3 regions of the Comamonas sp. 7D-2 genome follow, and region 1 is predicted to be linked to each of the others. Evidence: predicted binding sites of a transcription regulator. Region 1 holds the regulator's gene; each other region holds the start of a gene.

What was found. The regulator sigma-54, encoded in region 1, starts transcription at its own class of promoters, with help from an activator protein. The targets are predictions, from matches to a motif close to TGGCANGNAANCTGCTTT.
Region 2: a site for sigma-54 is predicted at 1,845-1,862, ahead of MPZ60_RS03300 (ammonium transporter). Genes of this name have one in related genera too.
Region 3: a site for sigma-54 is predicted at 2,463-2,480, ahead of MPZ60_RS18170 (BMP family protein). Genes of this name have one in related genera too.

What each region holds. Positions count from the first base shown of each region.
Region 1 is NZ_CP094238.1:5,144,544-5,152,259, reverse strand. It holds gene argS (arginine--tRNA ligase) at 1-1,684, shown strand, start outside; gene MPZ60_RS23720 (SPOR domain-containing protein) at 1,786-2,490, shown strand; gene MPZ60_RS23715 (thiol:disulfide interchange protein DsbA/DsbL) at 2,651-3,301, shown strand; gene lptA (lipopolysaccharide transport periplasmic protein LptA) at 3,432-4,088, shown strand; gene lptB (LPS export ABC transporter ATP-binding protein) at 4,085-4,867, shown strand; gene MPZ60_RS23700 (RNA polymerase factor sigma-54) at 5,013-6,614, shown strand; gene MPZ60_RS23695 (aspartyl/asparaginyl beta-hydroxylase domain-containing protein) at 6,805-7,716, opposite strand, start outside.
Region 2 is NZ_CP094238.1:733,608-741,323, reverse strand. It holds gene MPZ60_RS03310 (SDR family NAD(P)-dependent oxidoreductase) at 1-418, opposite strand, end outside; gene gspF (type II secretion system inner membrane protein GspF) at 579-1,802, shown strand; gene MPZ60_RS03300 (ammonium transporter) at 1,934-3,136, shown strand; gene MPZ60_RS03295 (5'-nucleotidase) at 3,198-4,115, shown strand; gene MPZ60_RS03290 (EF-hand domain-containing protein) at 4,187-4,654, shown strand; gene MPZ60_RS03285 (hypothetical protein) at 4,720-5,157, opposite strand; gene MPZ60_RS03280 (DUF1854 domain-containing protein) at 5,363-5,854, opposite strand; gene MPZ60_RS03275 (ABC transporter ATP-binding protein) at 5,851-7,716, opposite strand, start outside.
Region 3 is NZ_CP094238.1:3,960,086-3,967,801, reverse strand. It holds gene MPZ60_RS18190 (tartrate dehydrogenase) at 1-81, opposite strand, end outside; gene MPZ60_RS18185 (LysR substrate-binding domain-containing protein) at 210-1,145, shown strand; gene MPZ60_RS18180 (GatB/YqeY domain-containing protein) at 1,253-1,699, opposite strand; gene rpsU (30S ribosomal protein S21) at 1,864-2,076, opposite strand; gene MPZ60_RS18170 (BMP family protein) at 2,577-3,626, shown strand; gene MPZ60_RS18165 (NAD(P)/FAD-dependent oxidoreductase) at 3,715-4,989, opposite strand; gene MPZ60_RS18160 (SMI1/KNR4 family protein) at 5,040-5,642, opposite strand; gene MPZ60_RS18155 (acyl-CoA thioesterase) at 5,768-6,247, shown strand; gene cobA (uroporphyrinogen-III C-methyltransferase) at 6,299-7,099, opposite strand; gene ybiB (DNA-binding protein YbiB) at 7,109-7,716, opposite strand, start outside.

The DNA.
Region 1 (7,716 bases):
CGCAGCCCTGGCTGCTGAGCTCGAAACACTCTCGCCCGGCGCCGGCGCACGCGCTGCGTTTGAAAACCCCAAAGTGGCAGCCCATGGCGATTTCGCCTGCACGGCGGCCATGCAGCTGGCCAAGCCTCTGAAGGCCAACCCGCGCGCCCTGGGCGAGCAGCTCAAGACCGCGCTGGAGGCTACAGCCGCCTTCCAGCAGTGGGTGGATGCGATCGAGATCGCGGGTCCGGGCTTTCTCAACATCCGCCTCAAGCCTGCTGCCAAGCAGGAGGTAGTGCGCGAAGTGCTGGCGCAAGCCCAGAAGTTCGGCTACCAGGCCGATCGCGGTGAAAACATCCTCGTCGAGTTCGTCTCCGCCAACCCCACCGGCCCTCTGCATGTGGGCCATGGCCGCCAGGCTGCGATCGGCGACGCCATCAGCAACCTCTATTCCACCCAGGGCTGGAAGGTTCACCGCGAGTTCTATTACAACGACGCAGGCGTGCAGATCGACACCCTGACCAAGAGCACCCAGCTGCGCGCCAAAGGCTTCAAGCCTGGTGACGAATGCTGGCCCACCGACAGCGAAAACCCGCTGGCCAAGAATTTCTACAACGGCGACTACATTGCCGACATCGCCAAGGCTTTCCTGGCCAAGGAAACCATCAAGGCCGATGACCGCGAGTTCACCGCCAACGGCGATGTCGAGGATTACGACAACATCCGCCAGTTCGCCGTGGCCTATCTGCGCAACGAGCAGGACAAGGACCTGCAGGCCTTCAACCTCAAGTTCGACGAGTACTACCTCGAGTCCAGCCTCTATGAAAACGGTCATGTCGAAGCGACGGTCAACCGCCTGATCGCCAACGGCAAGACCTATGAGCAGGACGGCGCGCTGTGGCTCAGGTCCACCGACTACGGCGACGACAAAGACCGCGTGATGCGCAAGACTGACGGCGGCTACACCTACTTTGTGCCCGATGTGGCCTATCACATCCAGAAGTTCAAGCGTGGCTTCACCAAGGTGGTGAACATTCAGGGTACGGACCACCACGGCACCATTGCCCGCGTGCGTGCCGGCCTGCAGGCTGCCGATGTGGGCATCCCTGAGGGCTATCCCGACTATGTGCTGCACACCATGGTGCGCGTGGTGCGCAACGGCGAAGAGGTCAAGATCAGCAAGCGCGCCGGCTCCTACGTCACGCTGCGCGATCTGATCGAGTGGACCAGCAAGGATGCCGTGCGCTTCTTCCTGCTCTCGCGCAAGCCCGACACCGAGTACACCTTCGACGTGGATCTGGCCGTGGCCCAGAACAACGACAACCCCGTGTACTACGTGCAGTATGCCCATGCGCGCATCCAGTCCGTGCTGCGCGCCTGGCAGGAGGCCGGCGGTGCAGGTCTGGCGGCACTCAAGGATGTGGACCTGTCCGCTCTGGAAGGCCCACAGGCCCAGGCGCTGATGCTGCTGCTGGCCAAGTACCCCGAGATGCTGACCGCTGCTGCCGAAGGCAACGCACCGCACGACGTGACCTTCTACCTGCGCGATCTGGCCTCCAGCTATCACAGCTACTACGACGCAGAGCGCATTCTGGTGGACGACGAAAAGGTCAAGCTCGCACGTCTGGCCCTGGTCGCTGCCACGGCCCAGGTGTTGCACAATGGTCTGGCGGTGCTGGGTGTGAGCGCACCCGAGCGCATGTAATCCCAGTTTCCTGTCCATCGGTCGCCTTGCCGGCCTTGCCTGTCAGGGGTCGATGGATCTGAGAATGGAATAACTGAAGCAGAAAGCGTTAAGCGACTGATATGAAGAACCAGCAACGCGGTGGAACCATCCTGGGGCTTATCTTTGGCATGGTCATCGGTCTGGCTGCGGCCCTGGCCGTGGCCATCTATGTGACCAAGGTGCCGGTGCCCTTCCTCAACAAGGGTGGAAACAACACTCAGCGCGATGCGGCCGAGGCCGAGCGCAACAAGAACTGGGACCCCAACGCACCGCTGCAGAGCCGCCAGCCTGCACCGCCCCCGGTGACACCACCAGTTCCTCCAAGCGATGTGACGGTGTCGCCGCCTACACCTGCGGTACAACCTACTGCAACCGGCGGAGTCACCACGCCGCCGCCACCTTCTACGCCGGAGAAGCCTGCCAAGTCCGCATCGGGTGATCCGCTGGGTGATCTGGTCAAGGAGCGCTCCGCAGCAGCCGACAAGGCAGACAAGGCGCGTGCAGACAAGGAAAAGGCGGCCGCGCAGACGGCATCCTCTTCGGACTCTGCGTTCAACTACTTTGTGCAGGCCGGTGCTTTCCGCGGCCAGAGCGAAGCGGAAGCGCAGCGTGCCAAGCTGGCCATGCTGGGCTGGGAGTCGCGCATCAGCGAGCGTGAGCAGAACGGCATCACCGTTTTCCGCGTGCGCGTGGGGCCGTTCAGCAAGCGTGACGACGCCGAGCAGCTCAAGGGCAAGCTCGACGGTGCGGGCGTGGACTCGACTCTGGTGCGCGCGGCCAGATAACAAGGCCCCTGAGGCGCTGCGCGTCGGGGGACTGCAGCTTAGCTGCGGGGCGGCCCTTGCTTGAGGCCTCTGGCTTGTGCCATTGGTAGTTTTGACAACGCTGAACTTTTTTGGGCCTGTTGGCTCTGATACTGCAGACCTGATACAGGAGTTTGTTTAGATGAAACGTCGCGAATTCTCTCTGGCTGCCTCGGCAGCTGCTGCCGGTGCCCTGACTCTGGGTGCCTCCTCCAGCTGGGCCCAGGGCGCTGCGCCCAAGGAAGGCAAGGACTACATCAAGCTCGGCAAGCCCGCCAGCGTGAGCGCGCCGGCCGGCAAGGTCGAGGTGGTCGAGTTCTTCTGGTACAGCTGCCCGCATTGCAATGCCTTCGAGCCCCAGTTCGAAGCCTGGGCAAAGAGCCAGCCTGCCGATGTGGTGGTGCGCCGCGTGCCCGTGGCTTTCAATGCCTCTTTCGTGCCACAGCAAAAGCTGTACTACGCCCTGGAGGGCATGAACCTGCTGCCCCAGCTGCACGCCAAGGTGTTCCGTACCATCCACGTGGATCGCAATCTGCTCAAGACCGATGACGCCATCTTTGACTGGGTCGGAAAGCAGGGCGTGGATCTGGCCAAGTTCAAGGAGGTCTACAACTCCTTTACCGTGGCCAATCAGGCGCGCAAGGCCGCTCAGCTGCAAAACGAATATGACGTGGAAGGCGTGCCCGCCATGGGTGTGGCCGGCCGCTACTACACGGACGGCACCAAGGCCGGCAATATGGACAATGTGCTGCGCGTGGTCAATGCGCTGGTCGCCTCCAGCCGCAAGGCCTGAGATCAGGCAGCAGACGCCAGTGACGTTTGACGTCCAACAAGCCCGCCGCCGTGCGGGCTTTTTTGTGGGTGTTTTTTACGCAAGTTGCAAAAAGGGAATGACTACAATGGATGCAAGAAACGTGCCTTCCATGAAAAAAACACTCCTACCTCTTGCGCTGGCCTGCGCCCTGGCAGCAGCGACCGGCATTGTCCATGCCGAAAAAGCCGACAGCGCCAAGCCCATGAATATCGAGGCGGATGCGTTGCGTCATGACGAGCTGCAGCAGACCAGTGTCTTTACTGGCAATGTGGTGATGACCAAGGGCTCCATCGTGCTGCGCGGTGCTCAGCTCGATGTGCGGCAGGACGCCGAGGGCTATCAGTACGGTGTGATCAAGGCCGAGGCCGGCAAGCGAGCGTTCTTCCGTCAGAAGCGCGATACCGTGGCCGGTCAGCCCGAGGAGTTCATCGAGGGCGAAGGCGAAGTCATCGAGTACGACGGCAAGGCCGATATCGTCAAGTTCATCCGTCGTGGCGAGATGCGCCGCTACCGTGGCGGTCAGCTCAGCGATCAGGTCACGGGCTCCATCATCGTCTACAACAACATCACCGACGTCTATACCGTCGATGGCCAGAAGACCAGCGGCGGCCTGCCGAGTTCCTCCGTGGGACAGGGCGGCCGTGTGCGCGCCATCATGGCGCCCAAGGACGGCACGCCGGGGGCACAGCCCAAGCCTGCAACACCTGCCACGCAGCTGCGCCAGAGCATGACGCTGGGCGGCGAGAAAGCCGACGAGAAGAAATGAGCGAGCCGACTTTCTCCAGCAGCCGCAGCGGCGAGTCCGACAGCCGCCTGGAGGCCAAACATCTGGCCAAGTCCTACGGCAGCCGCAAGGTGGTCAAGGATGTGTCGCTGTCCGTGCAAAAAGGCGAGGTGGTCGGTCTGCTCGGCCCCAACGGTGCGGGCAAGACCACATCGTTCTACATGATCGTGGGCCTGGTGCGCAGCGACGGCGGCGAGATCTTCATCGACGGCCAGCCGGTGGGCGGCATGCCGATTCACCAGCGCTCGCGCCTGGGCCTGTCCTATCTGCCCCAGGAAGCCTCCATCTTCCGCAAGCTCAGCGTGGAAGACAATGTGCGCGCCGTGCTGGAGCTGCAAAAGGACGAGCAGGGCAAGGCGCTGACGCGCGACGAAATCGAAAAGCGTCTCACGGGCCTGCTGCAGGAGCTGCGCGTCGAGCATCTGCGCCAGTCGCCGGCGCTGGCGCTGTCAGGCGGTGAGCGCAGGCGCGTGGAAATTGCCCGCGCCCTGGCCACGCAACCGCGCTTCATTTTGCTTGACGAGCCTTTTGCCGGCATCGACCCGATCGCGGTGATCGAGATCCAGCGCATCATCGGCTTCCTCAAGGAGCGCGGCATCGGCGTGCTGATCACCGACCACAATGTGCGAGAGACGCTGGGCATCTGCGACCACGCCTTCATCATCAGCGACGGCCATGTGCTGGCCGAAGGCACGCCCGAGGAGATCGTGGAGAACGCCGATGTGCGCCGCGTCTATCTGGGCGAACATTTCAGAATGTGATGACCCCCACGCTCCCTCACTTTGTGCGGTCGCTGCCCCCAGAAGGGGCCCTGACCGGCTGCGCCGAGGTTTGCCTTGGGGCGGCCCGGCGGCAAACCCGTAGCACTGCGCGCGTTTGCAATGATTGTCTGGGGGCCGCGCCTCGATGAAGCCAGGTCTCTCGCTACGCGTTTCGCAGCATTTATCGCTTACGCCGCAGCTGCAGCAATCCATTCAGCTGCTGCAGCTTTCCACCCTGGAGCTGGCGCAGGAAGTCGAGCAGATGCTGGTCGACAACCCTTTTCTGGAACGTGCGGGCGATGAGGCCGAAACTGCGGGAGATGCTCCTGTAGATGTAGCTAATAGCGCCAGTGAATACAGTACTTCAGATGGTATTCATGCTGAAAGAGATGCATCGCAAGCGCAACAAGCTACTGAAACGGTAGCGGAGGCATCAAACCCCGAAACCCCTGAAACGCTGAACTGGGAGGCCGAGGGCCTGGACGGCCAGGACGGGGAATGGGGTGGCGAATCCAGCAGCGAGTGGGATACGCCCTCGGCCAGCAGCTCCACGCGCAACCGCGATGGCGATGACGAAACCGATGCCATCGATCTGGCGCGCGAGCACCAGAGCCTGACCGACTTTCTCCATCGTCAGGCGCTGAGCCTGCATCTGGGCGCGGCGGACATGGCGGCGCTGCGCTTTCTCATCGAGTCGCTCAGCGACGACGGCTATCTCGAGGATTCCCTGCAGGAGCTGGCGCAGAGCCTGGCCGGCGACGACCTGGAAGAGCGCGAGGAACTGGAGCAGCACTTTGTCATTGCTCTGAAGCTGCTTCAAAGCCTGGAGCCCGTGGGCGTGGGAGCGCGTGATCTGGCCGAGTGCCTGCAGCTGCAGCTGCGCGACCTGATCCGCACCGCCGAGGACGAGGGCACGACCGAGGCGCATATGAACCGGCTGCTGCTGGCGCAGGCCATCTGCGCGCAGCCCATGGACCTGCTGGCGCGGCGCGATCTGCGCAAGCTCACCAGCCTGTGCGGCGCGCGAGAGGAACAGCTGCGCGAAGCCATGGCCCTGATCGCCAGGCTGGAGCCGCGTCCGGGTCGGCGCTTTGTGGACGTGGAGCGCCATATCGTGGTGCCTGATGTCATCGTGCGCCCGCTGCGGTCCGGCTCGGGCCGGGTGGACTTCTCCGTGCAGCTCAACCCCGAGGTCATGCCGCGTCTGCGCGTGCACGACATCTATGCCGGCGTGCTGCGCCGCCACAAGAACAGCGACGGCCATGCGGCGCTGCAGCAGCAGTTGCAGGAGGCGCGCTGGTTCATCAAGAACATCCAGCAGCGTTTCGACACCATCTTGCGGGTCTCCGAAGCCATTGTGGAGCGGCAGAAGAACTTCTTTGTGCATGGCGAACTGGCCATGCGCCCGCTGGTGCTGCGCGATATCGCCGACACCCTGGGTCTGCACGAGTCCACGATCAGCCGCGTGACCACGGCCAAGTACATGGCCACGCCCCAGGGCACCTTCGAGCTCAAGTATTTCTTCGGCTCGGGCCTGGGCACGGAAACCGGCGGCAGTGCTTCCAGCACGGCCGTGCGTGCGCTGATCAAGCAGTTTGTCGATGCCGAAGATGCCAAGAAGCCGCTGTCGGACGCCAAGCTGGCCGATATGCTCAAAGAGCAGGGCATCGAGTGCGCGCGCCGCACCGTCGCCAAATACCGCGAGCAGCTCAAGATACCGACGACCACGCTGCGCAAGGCGCTGTAGGGCACCGCAGAAACAAGAAAGCCGCTGATGCATCACACAGCGGCTTTCTTGTTCTGTATTTAGGGCGGGAGCCTTGATAAGGCATTCCTCAAGCAAGGGGCAGCGAGCAAGAGCCGCCCTTGCGGCGATGCTGCCGTCCCCCCTTGGGGGCGCCCGGCCAGGGGAAGGCGCGTAGCGCCTCAGGGGGTTATCAAGAAACCAACCACCAGATAAACCAGACCAGCACGCCAATCATCAGGCCGAACTTGAGGATCTTGTAGAAGGTCGGATTCCAGTCGCGGAAGGCGCGGCGGTACTTGCCCGCATAGAACGAGATCTTGAACAGCTTGCTGATCATGCCGCGCGGATCGCCCTCGTTGTTGGGCGAGCTGGCGGCGGCCACCACGTTCTTGCCCAGCCAGTGATTGAGCCACTGGGCAAAGCCATTGGTCATGGGGCGCTCCACATCGCAGAACAGCACGATGCGGTTGCCTTCCGAGCGGTTCTCGGCCCAGTGCATAAAGGTCTCGTCGAAGATCACGCCTTCGCCTTCACGCCAGCTATAGGGCTGGCCGTCGACCTCGATCATGCAGCGGTCGTCGTTGGGGGCCAGCACGGCCAGGTGATAGCGCAGCGAGCCTGCATAGGGGTCGCGGTGCAGATTGAGCTTGGCGCCGGGCGGCAGCTCGGCAAACATGGCGGCCTTGACGCTGGGAATCGATTTCACCAGGGCCGTGGTCTTGGGGCACAGCTCCATGGCCGAAGGGTGGGCATCGCCGTACCACTTGAGATAGAAGCGCTTCCAGCCGGTCTTGAAGAAGGAGTTGAAGCCTGCGTCGTCGTTGTTGGCGGCGGCCTTGATCTGCATGTTCTTTTGCAGATTGACGGCTTCCTCGCGGATTTCACGCCAGTTGGCCTGCAGCGGCGCCAGCTCGGGGAAGGTGCTGGTGGGCAGATAGGGCGTGCGCGGCACCTTGCTGAACATCAGCATGAAGACGTTGAACGGCGCTGTGAACGTGGAGTGGTCAAACAATTGCTTGACCACCTTGTGGCGCACCTTGCCGCGCAGATGCATGTACAGCCCGCAGCCAAAGAAAAGCAGCACCAGTGCCAGAACGATTAT
Region 2 (7,716 bases), 1.0 Mb from region 1:
CCATATTGATGATGGAGCCGCCACCGCCTTGCAGCATGGCGGCAATCTGGTATTTGCAGGCATAGAAGACACCCGAGAGATTGACGCGCAGCACCTGCTCCCAGGCATCGAGTGGATAGTCGGCGGTTGGCGCGCTGGCTCCGCCGATGCCGGCGTTGTTGCAGGCCACGTCCAGCCTGCCGAAGTGGCGCATGGTCAGGGCCACCAGCGCTTCATGATCCGCCGGGCTGCCGGCGTCGGCGCGCAGATACAGTGCCTCGGCACCCAGCTCGCGCACCAGGGCCGCGCTCTCCTGGCCCTGCTCCTCGTTGAGGTCGGCCAGCACCACCCGCGCGCCTTCCCTGGCCCATGTCAGCGCCACACAACGGCCTATGCCGGATGCAGCCCCCGTCACCAATGCAACCTTGTCCTTGAGCATCGAAACCTCGCATTCTTGAATCGGCAGACCATTGTGCCGACCTCAGCCGCGGCAGTCCTGACCTGCGTCAAGCCGGGTTCGCTCTCTCAAACGCCGAAGTGCTGACATCATTAGTCGCTACTATCTGCACTAACTCCTCACCCGTCAGATCGATTCGCGCATGCCCGCCTTTACCTTTGAAGCCCTGGATGCCCAGGGCCAGACCCGCAAGGGCACCCTGGAAGCCGACAACGCCCGTGCCGCGCGCAGCCAGCTGCGCAGCCAGGCCCTGGTGCCGCTGCAGGTCGAGCCCGTCGCCGCAGGCAAGGGCCAGGGCCGCACCGGCGCTTCCGGATGGTTCACGCGCCCGGTCTTCAACTCCACCAGCCTCGCGGTATGGACCCGCCAGCTCTCGGGGCTGGTCAGCTCCGGCCTGCCCATAGAACGCGCACTGGCTGCGCTGTCCGAGGAAGCCGAGGACGAACGCCAGCATCAGCTGGTCGCAGCGCTGAGGGCCGAGGTCAATGCCGGCTCCAGCTTTGCCAGGGCGCTGGAACAGCATCCACGCGAGTTTTCCGATATCTTTTGCGCCGTGATCGGCGCCGGTGAATCCAGCGGCAGCCTGGGTCCGGTGCTGGAAAACCTGGCCGACGACCTGGAGGCGCGCCAGGCCTTGCAGTCCAAGCTCATCGGCGCCTCGCTGTATCCGGCCATCGTGACGCTGGTGGCCATCGTCATCGTGATCTTTCTGGTCAGCTATGTGGTGCCGCAGGTGGCCGGCGTGTTTGCCGGCACCAAGCGTGCGCTGCCGTTTCTCACCGTGGTCATGCTCGGCATCAGCGACTTTGTGCGCCACTACGGCTGGCTCATGCTGGCCGTGCTGCTGCTGGCTGCCGTGGGCTTTCGGCTGGCGCTCAGGAACGAGGCGTTTCGCGAGCGCTTCGATGCCCAGTGGCTGCGTCTGCCGCTCATAGGCCGGCTCTCGCGCAGCTATAACGCAGCGCGCTTTGCCGGCACTCTGGCCATGCTCGCCGGAGCGGGCGTGCCCATTCTCAAGGCCTTGCAGGCTGCGGCCGAGACGCTCAACAACCGCGCCCTGCGCGCCGATGCCATGGATGCGCTGGTGCTGGTGCGCGAAGGCGCGCCACTGGCCTCGGCCCTGGCTCAGAAGAAGCGCTTTCCGGGCCTGGTCGCCATGTTCGCCCGGCTGGGCGAGCAGACGGGCCAGCTGCCGCTGATGCTGCAGCGTGCCGCCACCCAGCTGTCCACCGAGGTCCAGCGCCGTGCCATGCACCTGGCCACGATCCTCGAGCCGCTGCTCATCGTCGTCATGGGACTGGTGGTCATGCTCATCGTGCTGGCCGTGCTCATGCCCATCATCCAGCTCAACCAGTTCGTCAAATAGGCCGGCCGCGCCCGCAACGGTGCGGAAGCACCCACTCCAGCCTGGCGCAATTCTTGCTTTCTTTTAGTGCATTGCGGGTTTTTTACGCAATTTCGCACCAATAAATAGCAAATTTCAGCTGGAGCGTTTTCATGCAAGCACTAAAACAGGGCGCGGATGCCCTGTTCATTCTGATGGGCGCCGTCATGGTCCTGGCCATGCACGCCGGTTTCGCCTTCCTGGAGCTGGGCACCGTGCGCCGCAAGAACCAGGTCAATGCCCTGGTCAAGATCCTGGTCGACTTCTCGGTCTCCACCGTGGTCTATTTCGCGCTCGGCTATGGCGTGGCCTACGGCACGCACTTTTTCGTGGGTGCCGAGCAGCTGACGACACTCAACGGCTACGGCCTGGTCAAGTTCTTCTTTCTGCTGACCTTCGCGGCCGCCATTCCCGCCATCATCTCGGGCGGCATTGCCGAACGCGCCAAGTTCTGGCCCCAGCTGATCGCCACGGCCATGATCGTGGGCCTGATCTACCCCTTCTTCGAGGGCATTGCCTGGAACCAGCATTTCGGCGTGCAGGCCTGGATCAAGGCGCTGACCGGTGCCGAGTTCCACGACTTTGCCGGCAGCGTGGTGGTCCACGCCGTGGGCGGCTGGATCGCTCTTGGCGCCGTGCTGCTGCTGGGTCCGCGCAGCAATCGCTACCGCCAGGGCGGAGCGATCGCCGCCACGCCCCCCTCCAGCATTCCCTTCCTGGCGCTGGGAGCCTGGATTCTGATCGTGGGCTGGTTCGGCTTCAATGTGATGAGTGCCCAGAGCCTGGACAAGATCTCCGGTCTGGTCGCCGTGAACTCGCTAATGGCCATGGTGGGCGGCACGCTGGCTGCCCTGGCGGTGGGCAAAAACGACCCGGGCTTTGTGCACAACGGCCCGCTGGCCGGTCTGGTTGCCGTCTGCGCGGGCTCGGATCTGATGCACCCTCTGGGGGCACTGGTCGTGGGGGCTGCCGCCGGCGCCATCTTTGTCTTCATGTTCACGCTGACGCAGAACAAATGGAAGATCGACGATGTGCTGGGCGTGTGGCCGCTGCACGGTCTGTGCGGCGCCTGGGGCGGCATTGCAGCCGGCATCTTCGGCACGCAGGCACTGGGCGGGCTTGGCGGCGTACATCCGATGGCCCAGCTCATAGGCACGCTGATGGGCGTGGCCTGGGCAGCGCTCGGCGGCCTGCTGGTCTATGGCCTGCTCAAGAAAACCATGGGGCTGCGCCTGAGCCAGGAGCAGGAATTCGACGGCGCCGATCTGTCCATACACCATATCAGTGCCACGCCCGAGCGCGAAGCCAACTGGTGAGGGCGCGGCGGCCTGCGTATCATCGGAGCTTGTCTGCACATCCGCTCAAAGCCGTACCGCCATGGCCATGACCCTGAACGACAAGCTCGTCGTCGCCATCTCCTCGCGAGCCCTGTTCGATTTCGAGGAGGAAAACCGCCTCTTCGAGGACAGCGACCCGGCGACCTATCTGCGCTTGCAGCGCGAGCGGCTGAACGTGCCTGCCGCGCCCGGCGTGGCCTTCTCGCTGGTCAAGAAGCTGCTGGCCTTCAACACCGAGGCACAGCAGCATGTGGAAGTGGTGCTGCTCTCGCGCAACGACCCCGTCAGCGGCATGCGCGTCTTCCGCTCGGCCCAGGCCCACGGCCTGCACTCCATACAGCGCGGCGTATTCACCCAGGGGCGCGACCCCTTCGGCTATCTGCGTCCGCTGGGAGCCCAGCTGTTTCTCTCGGCGAATGCCGATGACGTGACCCAGGCACTGCAGCTGGGCTACCCGGCAGCCCATGTGTTCACCGACTCCATGCGCGCCAGCAGCAGCCATCCGCGCGAAGTGCGCATCGCTTTCGACGGCGATGCCGTGCTGTTTTCCGACGAGGCCGAGCGCATCTTCCAGGCCCAGGGCCTGGAGGCTTTCCAGCAACATGAGCTGGAGAAAGCCGCCCAGCCGCTGCCCGAAGGCCCGTTCAAGCCGCTGCTGGCCGCCCTGCACCGGCTGCAGCAGGCAGATGTGGCCGGCATGCGCGTGCGCACGGCGCTGGTCACGGCGCGCAGCGCCCCGGCCCATGAACGCGCGCTCAATACGCTGATGGACTGGAAGATCGATGTCGATGAAGCCATGTTCCTCGGCGGACTGGCCAAGGGCGGGTTTCTGCGCGAGTTCGAGCCCGATTTCTTCTTCGACGACCAGACCGGCCATGTACGCAATGCGGCCGGGCATGTTCCCTCGGGCCATGTGCGCAGCGGCATTGCCCATGACAAGGCGGCGCTGCCTACGTAAAGCTTGGCAAAGTCCGGCAAGCGAATGCAAAACTTTGAAAGTGCGGCGGGACAGTGCTTGAGAATGCCGTCATGGCCCTCACCTGTACCGCTATGTCAAAAGCCAAGAAACACCCCTTCGTCGCGCGCAGCAGCTCGGTCATGAAGACCGCCATGGGCGTGCTGCTGACCAGCGCCGTGCTGCTGCTGCCCACGGTGCGCGCCGAGGAAACTGCCGGCGACAAGATGGCGGAAAGACAGGGAACCCAGCTCTCCAAGGGCGAGATCAAGGCCCAGCAGCAGTTCAAGATGCTGGACTTCAACCAGGATGGCAAGCTCAGCCGCAAGGAAGTGGCCATCATCCCCAAGCTGGCCGCCGCCTTTGACGAAACCGACACCAACAAGGACGGCTTCGTCACCTATGAGGAAGTGCGCGCCTTTGCCGTCAAATACCGTGCAGCGCGTGAAAAGGCCAAGGCCGCGGAAGCCGTGGCAGCTGCATCAGCCAAGGACGACGCTCACAAATCAGAAGCTGACAGCGCTGATCCTGAAAGCAAATAAGATATAAAAATAGCTGAAGCGCTTGAATATCAAGCGCAATCAGCTCTCAAAATAAAAGCAATCGCTTACTTGGCGTTGCCGCTGCGCTTTATCCGGGGCTCGGAATAAGTCAGCGGCTCATTGCGCGCCGTCTGCTTGCTCTGCAGCAGATCTTCCGACTTGCTGGTTTCCTGCGCCTGCTCCACCGCCTGGGCACTGGCGCGCCACATGGACTGGATGAACTCGATCAGCTGCTTGGAGATCGGCTCCTTGGGTGGCTCCTCGACCTCCTCCTTTTGCTTGACCTCCTCGGCCAGCGTCCAGTCTCGGTTCTCGGTATCGGGAGCCGAGGGCTTCTCGGGCTCGCGCACCGTGCGGCCCTCGCCGATCTTGTCCACCGACTCCGTCGCATTCACCGCATTCACGGGGCGCACCGGCGCGGCGCCAGAGGCGCCTGTGGAATACAAATCCGCACCCTGGGTACGCCAGGGCGTCTGTGTCCGGTCTAGAGGTGGAATTTGCATGGCTTGGCCCTCGGCAGTAAAAAGGTGCAGGCGGAAAATCAGCTATCTCGCCCTGTTATCGGCCACGCTTGAGAAAACTGTAGGATTATTTTCAATCCTATTTTGATAGCTATTAGTCTATATATATCAAGCACCACTGCGCAATTTGATACAAAAAAGGGCCTCGCGATTATGCGAAGCCCTTGAAATAGTCGCGCTGCGCAGCTTACAGAAAGCGCTCCAGCAGCTTGCGCGAATGCCTGTCCAGCTTGCTGCTGTCGGGAATCCGATATTGCACGCCATCCTGGCCCGTGATCTGCAGTCGGGTGCGCCCGGCCAGCTTGCGGATGTCTTCCTCGGCCTTGAGCACCATCTGCGTCAGACCGCGATCCGTCTGCAGCTCCCAGGTGCTGGGGGTGGAGAAACTCGAGACCTTGAGAATGCGCTCTATGGTCGGCACAAACTCCCGCACTGCCAGGTCCTGCTCGATCAGCTGACGATGCTCGGGCTGCAGGTCGGCCATGCGGGCCACCCACAGCGCTTCCTTGCCATCGGAGGCGATCAGCGACAGCCCTTCGGCAGGCGCGGCAATCGGAAATGCACGCACGGGAACGACGGCTTCGTAGACCAGGCCGTTGCCCAGGGTCAGCACCAGACGGCCATGGGCGTTGCGCTCCAGCTGCATGCCGCTCAGATTGGATTGGGGAGCTTCGATCATTGTGTTTCCTTGGTCTGCAGCTTGAGGCCGGCCGCTTGCGCATCCTCTTCGGCACGACGTGCCTGCGCGTCGTACAGGCGGAAGTAATGGCCCTTGAGATCCATCAGCTCGTCGTGCGGGCCGACTTCGACGATCTCGCCACGATCCATGACCACCAGACGGTCGGCCTTGCGCAAGGTGGACAGGCGGTGGGCAATGGCGATCGTGGTGCGCCCCTGGACCAGATTGTCCAGCGCCTTCTGGATCTCCTTTTCGGTCTCGGTATCCACGGCCGAGGTGGCTTCGTCGAGGATCAGGATGCGCGGATCGATCAGCAGCGCACGCGCGATGGAGATACGCTGGCGCTCGCCACCCGACAGGCCCTGGCCGCGCTCGCCGACCAGGGAGTCATAGCCGTGGGGCAGGCGCAGGATGAACTCGTGAGCATGGGCGGCACGCGCCGCGGCCACGATTTCCTCGCGCGTGGCATCGGGCTTGCCGTAGGCGATGTTCTCGGCGATCGTGCCGAAGAACAGGAAGGGCTCCTGCAGCACCAGGCCGATATTGCTGCGGTAGTCGGACACGGACATGCGGCGCACGTCCACGCCGTCGAGCTGGATGGAGCCCTCGGAGACGTCGTAGAAACGGCAGATCAGATTGACCAGGGTGCTCTTGCCCGAGCCGCTGTGGCCGACCAGTCCGATCATCTCGCCGGGCTTGATCTCCAGGTTCAGATGCTTGATGACGGCACGGCTGCCGTAGCGAAAGCCCACATCCTCCATGGTGATGGCACCCTTGGCCTTGCCGGGCAGCTTCACGGGGTTGCTGGGCTCGGGCACATTGCTGACATGGTCGAGGATGTCGAAGATGCGCTTGGCACCGGCTGCAGCCTTCTGCGTGACCGAGACAATGCGGCTCATCGAATCCAGGCGGGTATAGAAACGGCCGATATAGGCGATGAAGGCGGTCAGCACACCGACCGTGATGGAGCCGCCGGCCACCAGATAGATGCCGAAGCCCCAGACCACCAGAATGCCGACCTCTGTCAGCAGCGTTACCGTGGGGGTGAACAGCGACCAGGTCTTGTTGACCTTGTCGTTGGCCTGCAGATTGATCAGATTGGCGTCGGCAAAGCGGTCGGCTTCACGCTTTTCCTGTGCGAAGGCCTTGACCACGCGGATACCGGGAATGGTGTCGGCCAGCACATTGGTCACCTCGGACCAGACGCGGTCTATCTTCTCGAAGCCCGTGCGCAGACGGTCGCGCACGGTATGGATCATCCAGGCGATGAAGGGCAGCGGCACCAGCGTGACCAGCGCCAGCCAGGGGTTGATGGAGAACAGGATGGCCGATGTCATCACGATCATCAGCACATCGGTTGCAAAATCAAGTGCGTTGAGCGACAGAAACAGATTGATGCGATCGGTTTCGGCACCGATACGCGCCATCAGATCCCCCGTGCGCTTGCTGCCGTAGTAGTCCACTGACAGGTTCAGCAAGTGGTTGTAGGTGGTGGTGCGCAGATTGGAGCCTATGCGCTCGGACACCTTGGCCAGCACGAAAGTACGTGCCCAGCCCAATGCCCAGGCCAGCAGCGCCGACAGCAGCAGCATGCCCAGATAGAAGAAAACCAGATCCCGGTCGATTTTTTCACCGTTCTGGAACGGAATCAGGATCTTGTCCATCAGCGGGATGGTCAGATAAGGCGCCACCAACTGGGCCGCCGTGGTGGCCAGGGTCAGCAAGAAGCCCAGCAGCAGCTGGCCCTGATAGGGTTTGGCAAAACGCCACAGGCGCAGCAGCACCCAGGTGGAGGTCTGGGGCGCCTGCTGGCGTGCGCAGGCCGGGCATTCGTCGGTATCGGGCGGCAACGCCATGTGGCA
Region 3 (7,716 bases), 1.2 Mb from region 1:
CAGCGCGCGCAGGCCTTCGGGCATGACTTCCTTGCCGATGCCGTCGCCGGCGATGACTGCAATCTTTTTGGGTGTGGACATGGTGCTCTCTCGTGAATGTGTTGGGTGGCGAGGCAGCGGCTCAGCCTGTGCCTGGCGGTATTCTGCACCTTACATAACTGAATACAATTGACTGATCGTAGCCTGATTGTTTACAGATCGTGCAGAAAATGCCCTCGCCCGAAGACCTGCGTGTCTTCACCACCGTGGTGCGCAAAGCCAGCTTTGCCGAGGCTGCGGCCGCGCACAATGCTTCGCCGGCCTTTGTCAGCAAGCGCATCCGCCTGCTGGAGCAGGAGCTGGGCGTGAAGCTGCTGCATCGCACCACACGGCGGGTAGCTGTCACCGAGCAGGGCGAGCGCGTCTACCACTGGGCGCAGCGCATTCTGGACGAGGTCGAGCATCTGCTGCAGGAGGTGGATGTGACGCGGCGCCAGCCGCGCGGCCTGCTGCGGGTGTCCACCAGCTTCGGTTTTGGCCGCAATGTGGTTGCGCCCGCACTGTCGCAGCTGATTGCGCAATATCCGGCGCTGCAGCTACGCCTGGAGGTGTTTGACCGCATCGTCGATGTTGCGGCCGAGGGCTTCGATCTAGACGTACGCGTGGGCGACGAGATCGCCCCGCACCTGATTGCCCGGCATCTGGCCGACAACCATCGCGTGCTGTGTGCGGCCCCGGCCTATGTGCAGCGGCGTGGCAGCCCGCGCACGCTCGACGAGCTGGCTGCGCATGACTGCCTGGTCATCAAGGAGCGTGACCATCCCTTCGGTGTCTGGAAACTGCGCTCGGGCAGTCAGGAGCGCAGCGTGAAAGTGACCGGGCCGCTGTCCACCAATCATGGCGAGATGGCCGTGCAATGGGCGCGCGACGGCCATGGCATCGTGTTGCGATCGCTCTGGGATGTGGCGGCCGATCTGCAGGCCGGCAGCCTGCTGCAGTTGCTGCCCGAGTGGCAGCAGCAGGCGAATATCTGGGCCGTCTATCCGACGCGACTGGAGCGCTCGGCCAAGGTGCGGGTCTGCGTCGAGTTTCTGCAGGAGTTCTTCAGCAAACAGGCGCCCATGGGATTCAGAAATGCTATAAAAAAAGAAGCTGCTATCGCTTGATATACATAAATTTCAGATCATTTTTAATCTGAAAGATATGTACTGCAAGCGCAAGCAGCTTCTGTTTTTGAGCCTGGTGCCGCATGGTGGCTCAGGCCGGTTGCCAACTATCGGGTCAGCGCGGCCTTCACGGCAGCGGACACCAGGCCCATATCGGCCTTGCCGGCCAGCTGGGCCTTGACGGCGCCCATCACCTTGCCCATGTCGCCAGGGCCGGAGGCACCCAGTTCGGCCACGATGGCCTGCACGGCTGTGGTGATCTCGGCCTCGCCCATGCGTTCGGGCAGATAGACCTTGAGCACTTCCATTTCGGCCTTTTCCACGTCGGCCAGATCGCTGCGGTTGGCGGCTTCGAAGGCGGCGATGGAGTCCTTGCGCTGCTTGATCAGCTTGTCGACGATGGCGATGACGGCGGCGTCGTCGAGCTCGATGCGCTCGTCCACTTCCTTTTGCTTCATCGCGGCCTGCAGCAGGCGGATGGTGCCCAGGCGCGCGCTGTCCTTGGCACGCATGGCGGTCTTCATGTCTTCGGTAATCTGGGCTTTCAGGCTCATGGCTTTCTCCTTGGGGTGGGCGAACGGACGCTGACTGTCCATGCGCTGGGAGGTCACTGCGCAGCCGGGCAGGCTTGGCAGTGGCCAGAAAACAAAAAACCCGCGCCTGGCGTCCCGAGCGCGGGTTTGCGGCTGTTTTAAGGCCGACTGGTCCTAATCAACGATTAGTACAGCTTCTTAGGCAGTTGCATGCTGCGAACGCGCTTGTAGTGACGCTTCACGGCAGCAGCCTTCTTGCGCTTGCGCTCGGCTGTGGGCTTTTCGTAGAACTCGCGAGCACGCAGATCGGTCAGCAGACCCAGCTTTTCGATGGTGCGCTTGAAGCGGCGCAGGGCAACTTCATAGGGCTCGTTTTCTTTGACGCGGATGGTAGTCATTTAATTTCCAGATATATCTGTGCTGACAGAGGGTTCTCGGGAAGATCGGGCCTGAGAGCCGTGAACAGCGGTTTCCCCGCCACTTTTTAACTAGTATGGCCGACGGGGTAATGCCAGCAAAGTCGAGCATTATAGACCAAGACTTGGGCTGCGTCTTGAATGGGGCGTGAAGCAATTCGGAGTCGGTCGCGCGTGCATGGTTTTGCGGCAGCAGGCAGGGCGTTGTCGCAGACCAGATTCAGGCACCGCCATTGTGCCTTTTGGACTATCGGCGCGTTCAAGTCGCGTGTATTGCGGAGCGAGGCCGGATGCGCAATGCAAGAGCACGGTGCTGCCCAGGCGCCAGGACAGCCGAGCCCGGCGCTGGGGTTTCTTGCGAGTATCGTGTGCACGGAAATTGCATACAGTTTGAGGGCTTTATTTCGTGACCGAGGTCAAGGAATAAGTGGGTTTCGTGCCTGTGCGCGTCGCTGTTTTTCTGTGTTCAAGGAGCTTCCATCTTGTCCAGCGCTTCTCATTCCTCATTTATTTCGCGTCGCCAATGGATGGCTTCGGCCATAGCCGTGCCGGGCTTGCTGGCATTGACGGCCTGTGCCGGCAGGGCCGGAGTTTCCGGGCCTGCCGCATCCGGCGGTTCCCTGGTGGTGGGCGGTCTGTTTGCGGGCTCGCGCAGCGACAAGGGCTTTATGGAGGCCGGCTGGCGCGGCCTGGAAAAAGCACGCCAGGAGCTGGGCGTGCAGACCCGCTTTCTCGACGGCATGGCGCCCAGGAAGGAGTTGCTGGTGCCGGCTCTTGCACAGCTTGCGGAGCAGGGTGCGCAGCTGGTGATTGCCCATGGCGGGCAGAACAATCAGGCCGCAGCCGAAGTTGCGGCGCGCTTCCCCAGGACCCAGTTCGTCGTGACCCAGGGCGCGGTACAGGGAGGCAATCTCTGCAGCTATGACGTGCTGCAGGAAGAGTCGGCCTATCTGGCGGGCGTGCTGGCGGCGCTGACCACCAAAACCGGTGTGGTCGGCCATATGTCGGGCATTCGCGTGCCCCCGGGGCTCAAGGGGCGTGCTGCCTATGCTGCCGGTGTGCGCGATACCGACCCCAGGGTCAAGCTGCTGACGAACTTCTCGGGCGATCAGGACGACAACGCTTTGTCGCACCGCATTGCCAAGGCCCAGATGGCTGCCGGTGCCGATGTGATCTTCACCATGCTCAACTCCGGCCGCGATGGCGTGACCCAGGCCTGCCGCGAAGCGGGCACGCGCCAGATCGGCAATGTGATCGACTGGACCACGGTGGACCCGCAGGTGTTCGTCGCTTCCGCCTGGGCCGATGTGGGCATTGGCGCGTTCTTGGCCGTCAAGGACATGCAGGAGCGCGGTGCGCCCGGCCCGGGTATTCGCAAGATTGGCCTGAGCGACCCGGCGGCCGTACGCCTGACCATGGGCCAGGGCGTTGCCGCCGCTGTGCGCGAGCGCGTGGCCAAGGCGTCGGCTGCCATCGCCTCGGGGCAGCTCAAGGTTCCCGAGCACTATGAAGGCAAGGAGTTTTCTGCCTGACCGGGTGGTGCGCTGGAGGCGCAGGCAGCAAAAAAGGATGACTCAACCATCCTTTTTTCATGGCGGCAGGCGCTTCGGTTCCAGTCGCTCAAGCCATGACCGATTGCTTTTCCGCCATGGCCTGGGCGCAGGCGGCGGCACTGGCCCAGGCCCACTGGAAGTTGTAGCCCCCCAGCCAGCCGGTGATGTCCACCACCTCGCCGATAAAGTACAGGCCCGGGCGGCTCTTGCACTCCATGGTTTGCTGGGACAGCACCTTGGTGTCCACGCCGCCCAGCGTGACCTCGGCTTTTTTGTAGCCCTCGGTACCCGTGGGAGTGATCTCCCAGCGCGACAGCTGCTCGGCCAGTCTGGCCAGGGCCTTGTCGCTGGCCTCGTTGATGGGGCGCTGCAACTCGGGCATGCGGCCGACCCAGGCATCGGCCAGGCGCGCGGGCAGGTGGGCGGCCAGCTCGTTGGCCACAAGCTTGCGCGAGTGGAGCTTGGCCTGGGCCAGCACCTCGGCCAGATCCACGCCAGGCAGCAGATTGATCTGCAGCGGGGTGCCGGACTTCCAGTAGCTGGAGATTTGAAGTACCGCAGGGCCGGAGAGGCCGCGATGGGTGAACAGCAAATCCTCGTGGAAGCTCATGCGCTCCTTTTTACTGCCGGTGCTGATTTCCACGGGCAGGGCCAGACCGGCCAGGCCAGCGTAGGGTTGCCAGCCTTCGCCGTCGAAGGTCATGGGCACCAGGCCGGGCGTGCGCTCGATCAGCGGCAGGTCGAACTGCTGGGCCAGGCGGTAGCCGAAGTCGGTGGCGCCTATCTTGGGAATGCTCAGGCCGCCGGTGGCAATGACCAGATTGGTGGCCTGTACCAGGCCACGATCGGTTTCAATCTGATAGCTGCAATCGCTTTCTGTGTCTTGGTTTGACGGCGAAAATACTACTTTCTTGACCTGGCAAGGCTGCCAGCGCTGCACGCCGCCCGCGCTGCACTCGGCCAGCAGCATGGCGATGATGTCCTCGGCCGAATGGTCGGCAAACAACTGGCCTTTGTGCTTTTCGTGGTGGGCAATGCCATGCCTGTCCATCAGCGTGATGAAGTCGGCAGGCGTGAAGCGCGACAGGGCCGAGCGGCAGAACTGGGGGTTCTGCCCCACAAAATGCTTGTGCGGCGCACGCACGTCCAGATCTCGGTTGGTGAAGTTGCAGCGTCCGCCGCCCGAGATGCGAATCTTCTCGGCCACCTTGGGCGCATGATCGATCAGCAGCACCTTCAGGCCCTGCTGGCCGGCCTGGGCCGCGCAGAACAGGCCGGCGGCACCGGCGCCGATGATGATGGCGTCAAAAATCTGGAAGGGGACCTGTGAAGAGGAGGACACGGCAGGCAGGGCGATGGAGCAAGAACAAGGCCGCGATTGTCCCAGATGCCTCAGATTTTGGGCTCGTCCACTACAAAGCCCCAGAAACCGTCGTCGCAGTGAATGCAGCAGGCCGTAAAGTGATTCAGGTCACTGGCGTGAAACCAGATCAGGCCCAGCTTGGAGTCGCACAGTGCGTCGGCCTGATCGGAGAGGCTGAGTGCCGCAATATGCTCCAGCTCCATATCGCCGAAGAATTCCTGCAGATCGCTGGCGCCCAGAAAAAGGTCGTGGTCCAGACTGCCGATCTTTCCTTTGTGCCGACCGTGCAGAACTTCCACAAATGGGTTGCCGCCCTGGTCGTGGCCAATGGCTACGAACCAGCGGGCCAGCAGAAATTCGGACTGCACGGTTTTCAGGTCTTCCTGATGCTGTTGCGCGCCAAAGCTGAAGAGGTCGGCAAAGTTGGCGTGGCTTTCGCTGGCAATCTCGGTGCTGTCATGAAGATAGCTGGCGTGGTCTGAGGCCTGTTCCAGCGCATACATGGAAAAGCCGTTCTGTGTGATCAGAAACTGCGCATAAGCATCTGAGAAGCCAATGTGTGCCTGCAACGCTGCAACTTCCTGTGCGCTGGCGGCAGGCTGGCCGAAGGGGTTGGGAAACAGAACTTGCAAGACGCACTCCTGAGACTTACAGCACGGTGTAAATCGGTACTTGTTTATATCTGCAGCCCATTGTCCCATTGGGGTATGCGCAAGGGTTCAGCGTGCGTCCCGGATCACTTCTAGAATCGCGCCCCATGAATACACCATCCCACCAGCTGAGCATGACCGTGCTCATGTCGCCTGACATGGCCAACTTCTCCGGCAATGTGCACGGGGGCGCCATCTTGAAATTGCTGGACCAGGTTGCCTATGCCTGCGCCAGCCGCTATGCGGGCCGCTATGTCGTGACGCTGAGCGTGGATCAGGTGATGTTTCTGCAGCCTATCCACGTAGGTGAGCTGGTGACTTTTCTGGCCAGCGTGAACCACACCGGCAAGTCCTCCATGGAAATCGGCATCAAGGTGATTGCCGAGGAGATTCGCAGCCAGGTGGTGCGCCACGTGAACAGCTGCTTCTTCACCATGGTGGCCGTGGACGATGACAAAAAGCCTGCCCCCGTGCCTCCGCTGCAGCTCGAAACCGACGAGGAAAAGCGCCGCTGGGACGCCGCCATCATCCGCAAGGAACTGCGCAAGGAGCTGGCCGAGCGCTTCGCCGAGACTCGTACGCCCTGAGTCGGGTCGCCGCTAGCCCGGGTTGCGGGACAGCCCGGGGGCGGTCCAGTCTCAGGCGGCCGCTGATTGCGGCAAGGCTTGGGGCTGGTTCTGCCAGGCGGCAATACCCTGGACCACATCGCCGACGACGATGATGCTGGGGCTGCCCAGCTGATGCTCGGCAATGCTCTGCGGCAAATCCTTGAGAAAGGTCAGCGCATGGCGCTGCTGCGGCAGGCTGGCATGCTGGATCACGGCAACGGGCGTGCTGCCGGGCAGGCCGCTGAGCAACTCGCTGCTGATGCGCTCCACGCTGCTCACTCCCATGTAGATCACCAGCGTCAGCTTGGCCGCATGGGCCGTGGCGGCGATCTGGCGCCAGTCGGGGCCGCTGTCGCCGGGTTTGGCATGGCCGGTCATGAAAAGCACGCCATGCGCGCGGTCGCGGTGAGTCAGTGGGGCGCCAAGGCTGGTCAGGCCCGCGAGACCGGAGGTGATGCCATTGATGACATCCACCTCGATACCGGCCTCACGCAGATGTTCGACCTCTTCGCCGCCACGGCCAAAGATGAAGGGGTCCCCGCCCTTGAGGCGCACCACGCGTTCGCCGTCCTGCACGGCGGCAATCATGAGCTTTTCGATAAAGGCCTGGGGAGTGCTCTTGCAGCCGCCGCGCTTGCCCACATAGACCACGCGGGCACTGGGCGAGGCGTGGCTCATCACATCATCGCTGACCAGATCGTCGACAAACAGCACGCTGGCTGCGGCAATGGCCTTGGCGGCCTTGATGGTCAGCAGCTCGGGGTCGCCGGGGCCGGCACCCACCAGGGTGCAGGAGCCGCGCTGATTGGGGTTGTGGGAAATGGCAGTCATTGTGGGGTCTCAGTCGGGGCTGCGGTTATAGGCTTGCAGTGCGGCGCGGCTGGCGGCAGCGCCGGCATCGGTGACCTGCATGGCCTGGTGCAGGGCTTGTATCTGTTCCAATTGTTGCGCGATCGGCGCCGGCACAGGCAGCTGGCCGTTCAGAATGTCCAGCGTCAGCCGGGCTGTCTGCTCGGCATTCAGATCTTGTTCCGGGGCACTGATCTCGGTGCCGGATGCGAGCTGGCTGCTGTGCAGGGAAGAGCGCTCAAAGCAGATTTCTCCGGCAATCACACCCGTGCTCACGGGTTCGCGGTGAGGGGCGGCCACGGCCTCGCCCTCCGTGCCGCGCACCAGCAGCGCACTGGTTGCGCGCAGGGCCAGCGTCTGGAGCATGGGCTGGGCATAGGCCGGGTGGGTATAGCTGGCCAGCACCAGCCCGGATTGCGCGGTGCTGCTGCCATGGATGGGGTCCAGCAGTTTGACGATGCTGTGCGAGGGGTTGCGCAGGCCCATCTGGCGGCGAATCTGCAGCAGCCGATCCAGCGGCGCCAGCAGGTGACGGGTCTGCATCCAGACCTTGTCTCCAGGCTCCAGAGCGACGGGGCGCTCGATGGCCGTCCAGCCGA